Regions from separate parts of the Shimazuella sp. NTD250 genome, predicted to be linked through region 2. Evidence: a T-box and tRNA genes for the amino acid it is inferred to sense, from the RefSeq annotation. Region 2 holds a T-box; the other holds one or more tRNA genes.
What was found. The T-box of region 2 lies ahead of trpS (tryptophan--tRNA ligase). A T-box ahead of a tRNA ligase gene usually reads a tRNA of that ligase, here a tRNA-Trp.

Region 1: it has a tRNA-Trp gene. The T-box ahead of trpS (tryptophan--tRNA ligase) is inferred to sense a tRNA for this amino acid. The anticodon was not compared.

Annotation. Positions count from the first base shown of each region.
Region 1 is NZ_JCAJZS010000001.1:593,651-596,044, reverse strand. It holds gene AC5WOF_RS03245 (ATP-grasp domain-containing protein) at 1-93, shown strand, start outside; tRNA gene AC5WOF_RS03240 (tRNA-Ser) at 711-802, shown strand; tRNA gene AC5WOF_RS03235 (tRNA-Phe) at 817-892, shown strand; tRNA gene AC5WOF_RS03230 (tRNA-Thr) at 912-987, shown strand; tRNA gene AC5WOF_RS03225 (tRNA-Trp) at 1,031-1,104, shown strand; gene AC5WOF_RS03220 (YugN family protein) at 1,259-1,678, opposite strand; tRNA gene AC5WOF_RS03215 (tRNA-Cys) at 1,856-1,929, shown strand; tRNA gene AC5WOF_RS03210 (tRNA-Leu) at 1,963-2,050, shown strand; tRNA gene AC5WOF_RS03205 (tRNA-Arg) at 2,115-2,191, shown strand; tRNA gene AC5WOF_RS03200 (tRNA-Arg) at 2,233-2,309, shown strand.
Region 2 is NZ_JCAJZS010000007.1:28,009-30,402, reverse strand. It holds gene AC5WOF_RS15980 (class I SAM-dependent methyltransferase) at 1-180, opposite strand, end outside; gene trpS (tryptophan--tRNA ligase) at 382-1,365, opposite strand; T-box leader at 1,413-1,602, opposite strand; gene AC5WOF_RS15970 (4'-phosphopantetheinyl transferase family protein) at 1,785-2,394, shown strand, end outside.

The sequences.
Region 1 (2,394 bases), on a different contig from region 2:
TTTGCTTTTGTAGGGAGGAATGAAGAAGAATTGTCGCAGCGGTTGAATCAGCTTATTTCTATTGTTGATGAGACATTTCAATGGGAGAACTAAATATACGCAAAATCCCTGTTTCCAGCAGGGATTTTGTTGAAAAAAATATAAAAATTTGAATCGCAGTATTAGGAATAGTTTGAGATAATTTGTTCAGGTGACTAATTGCTGCTTTATATATAGGAACCAAAAAAACCTAGCCAAATGAATTAGCTAGGTTTTAAAAAGTTATCTACGAAAACACCTTGATCTGGTAACGCCACTGAGCTAGCCCCCGTGGTGGGGGGTCGATTGTGGTAGCGGCTACGCCTACTTAGGCGGCCACAATCACCCCCCACCACGGTAGGGCTAGTATAGTAACGCGGGACCGGATGAAGTATGGGAATCTTACACGCAGATACGGCGTAACACCGTACACAAGAAAGCTAGATAACTTTTAGGTATATGTACACTGTTTGGAATACTAAAAAAATAGTAACATAGAATGTATGTTTTTGCAAATGAAAATATTATGTAGATAAATGCGATGCAAGTAGTGGGAAATGCTTCCACCCCGCTATATAACTAATAAATATTCGTTTTCGAAGCATCATTAAAATAAAATGAAAAAAAGAGTTGACAACAAACCTCATTACAGGTTAAGATAGATCTCGTTCCTGACAAAATCAAAGTGTTTTGGAGAGATGTCCGAGCTGGCCGAAGGAGCACGATTGGAAATCGTGTATACGTCACAAGCGTATCGAGGGTTCGAATCCCTCTCTCTCCGCCATCTTATACATAGATGGCTCGATAGCTCAGTCGGTAGAGCAGAGGACTGAAAATCCTCGTGTCGGCGGTTCGATTCCGTCTCGAGCCACCATTTGAATGTTTTTGAATATGCTGAAATAGCTCAGCTGGTAGAGCAACTGACTTGTAATCAGTAGGTCGCGGGTTCGAATCCTGCTTTCAGCACCACATATCATCATAGCCACCAATCCATTGTTGGTGGCTATGTTATAGGGGCGTAGTTTAATGGTAGAACAGAGGTCTCCAAAACCTCCAGTGTGGGTTCAATTCCTACCGCCCCTGCCAATACAAAAAGCCACTCTGCTTCTTGATGACAGGGTGGCTTTTTTCTGCATGAAAGACAGCTTAGTGACAAGTAATATCTTTTGTGGCGAACCTCTAGAGAAGTTATCTCTAGAGAAAATGGTTTGCGCTTTTTTATAGTTGGATTGTTTTCAACTTATATGTGTAACCCTTCCACTCGATTCACAATCTCTCTGGCCCTGTCTATCCATTTTTGATCAATGGGATGATCTTCTGCTGGGATAGGAGTTGTAAACTGATTCATCATTCCGCTAAAAACACCAGAATCCCCAGTAGGATCACTAGATTCATCTGTGCGAAATTCATGTTTGATTACAAATGGTTTTCCGATTCGAACGAGAGTATCTGGATCTCCGATATCACCTCGCACCGCAAATACAGGAATGCGAAGAAAATACCGGTTTCCATGTTCTTCTTCCCAGTCCAATGGTTTGTCGAAATAACCATGATCATATGCATAGCCGCCGCCTATGTGGAAATCTTCCTCTTCCAACTGATCAGAGAGACTGGCGAATTGTGTTTGTTTGTCTTCGATGGTAGATTCAATTGGTATCATGCTGGACATCCTTTTTTGTTATAGTGTTTGAGGTTTTAGGATTTCTCATTCATCCGAAATAATACAGCGATGAACAATAAAAGTTTAAACATGGCTTTGGGTGGAGTTCAAAATTTTATTATTGACTTTTGGTGGGATTATGTTAGAATATTCAAGTGTCACAAGATTGAGTGTTATGGCGGCATAGCCAAGTGGTAAGGCAGAGGTCTGCAAAACCTTTACCCCCGGTTCAAATCCGGGTGCCGCCTCCATTAAAAACTTTTTGTATAATTCCGCTTGCTTATGCGGGTGTGGCGGAATTGGCAGACGCGCAAGATTCAGGTTCTTGTGGTCATGATGACCGTGGAGGTTCAAATCCTCTCATCCGCACCAAAAAAGTGCTTGACTTTTATGTGTGAAAGAGTTATGATGGATTTCGTTGTTGCAAAATGAATACGGGCTCTTAGCTCAACTGGATAGAGTGTCTGACTACGGATCAGAAGGTTAGGGGTTCGACTCCTCTAGGGCCCGCCATTTTTTCAACAATGAATGATAACGTCTTGCAAAATGAATATGGGCTCTTAGCTCAACTGGATAGAGTGTCTGACTACGGATCAGAAGGTTAGGGGTTCGACTCCTCTAGGGCCCGCCAAACAAAAAGATGAAAGCACATGCTTTCATCTTTTTTGATCTTTCATGCAAGTTGTTAAATATAGTTACTATAAAATTTTGAATCC
Region 2 (2,394 bases):
CATTGGTTGAGGAAATTTTTCGTTTTTTGTAAGCTCCTCTTTTTTTATCGGTCTCTTTTCTATTATTGGTAGTAAACCAACAGCATGCAGAACCAAAATGGCATGGCAACTAATTCCATAGGTGAACATCATTTCACTTGTTTTTGTTTTTACATCTGAAGAAAACAAAGCTTTTGCCATCGTTATCACTCCTAAGGTGTCATCACAGAGATGAGAAGAGCTATAATAGACTTATTATATGAAATATTATTATATTCTTTAAAAGAAAGAAACTCTTATTTCATTTTTAGTTTTCCATCTCACAAAACACAAAAGACTAGCAAAGTTCTCCTCTACTAGTCTTTTGTTATTTTGTAAATATTTACTTATCGCTAAAAACCTTTAACGCTTTAAGCCCATAGCTTGCTCTACTTCTCTCATCGTTGCTGCTGCTACTTCTCTTGCTTTGGCTGCACCTTCATCTAAAATGCGATCCAGTTCAGATGTGGAAATAAGTTCTTGATAACGAGCTTGAACGGGTCGAAGAATTTCGATCACTGCTTCTGCTGTATCTACTTTGAGATGACCGTATCCTTTGCCATCGTATTCTTGCTCGAGCTCATCTATACTCTTTCCGGAACACAGAGAATAAATCGCTAGGAGATTGGAAACTCCAGGCTTATTTTCCTTATCAAAACGAATTGTATTATCTGAATCCGTTTGAGCCCGTTTTAGTTTTTTCAATATGTCCTTTTCGTTGTCCAATAGTCGAATGGTTGCATTTTGGTTTGGGTCTGATTTGCTCATTTTTTTAGTCGGATCTTGCAAAGACATGATCCTTGCTCCCACTTTCGGTGCTCGCATTTTGGGCAGAGGAAACAGTTCACCATAACGGTGGTTGAATCGTTGCGCCAAGTCTCGGGTAAATTCAATATGTTGTCTTTGATCTTCTCCTACTGGTACATCCGTAGCTTTGTAGAGTAACATATCAGCTGCCATCAATGGGGGATAGGTAAGCAATCCAGCAGGGATCGATTCCCCTTTATTTGCCGCTTTTTCTTTATATTGAGTCATTCTTTCCAATTCCCCTACATAGGCAATTGTCTGCATCACCCATGCGAGCTGAGCATGTTCTACTACGTCTGATTGTACAAATAAAGTCGTCTTTTGAGGGTCTAGTCCAACTGCTAAATAAAGTGCAGCCAAACTCCTCGTATTTTCTCGTAATTCCTTTGGATCCTGTGGAACAGTAATCGCATGCTGATTAACAATACAAAAATAACTTTGTTCTTCTTCTTGATAATCGACAAAATGTTTAATTGCACCTAAATAATTTCCTAAAGTTAGCGTTCCACTTGGTTGAACACCAGAAAAAACTACTGCCATCGATCCTTTTCCTCCTTCAAAATAAAAAAAGCCTACATCATCCCACGATTAGGGACGAAATAGACCGCGTTGCCACCCTAGTTATTTTCTGTAGTAGAAAATCACTCTAAACTCGTAACGTGAGCAAACGAAAAAGCTCCCAAGCCCATTCCACTAAATTCCTTTACTTGTTTCCACCATCCACAAGCTCTCTGCAAAAAGATAATAAAGTGTACTTTTCTTGTTCACTGCTTTTTATCCTATTTTGCAAAAGAATAGCATCAATTATCATTTAAGTCAAAGTGTTTTTCACCTATTACACTTGACGAGAAGTATTATTATAGGCAAAATATTACGATAAAGGAAGATGGAAAAGTGAGAAAACTTAAAATAGATTTAATTTCTGAATAAAGAAATATCCCTGTAAAGAAAGGATTTTTATGCGAAACTTACCTTGCCCTACACAAGTAGACCTCTATTTATTTTCCATTGATCCAAATGATTACAATGAAAAAGAATTCCTTTCCATATTATCAGTGGAAGAACAAGAGAAAGCGAAAAAATTTCACTTTCCAGCCCACCAGAAAAAATATGTAATTAGTCACGGTATGATGCGTCAGCTTATTGCTTCTTATATAGCTTGTAACCCTAGAGACATTCGTTATCATTTCAATGCATTTGGAAAACCTGAGTTGGTCAGCCCTTCTTGCTCTTTACATTTTAACCTCAGTCATTCGGAACGATTAGCAGCAATAGCAATTGCAGCTCGTCCAGTTGGGGCCGATATTGAACAGATAAAACCGCTTGAGGACTATGTTTCTTTGACGAGACATTTCTTATCTATCAAGGAACGTAATTCTTTTTGTCAGTTGAATGCCGCTGAACAACAGCTTGCTTTTTATCGAGCTTGGACGAGAAAAGAAGCATACATTAAAGCTATTGGAATGGGTTTATCCTACCCTGTAGAACAGGTAACAATCAGTTTTGATGAACAACCTCAACTTTTAGAAGATAGAGCAAATCCAATGAATGTTGAAAAACTGTCCATCG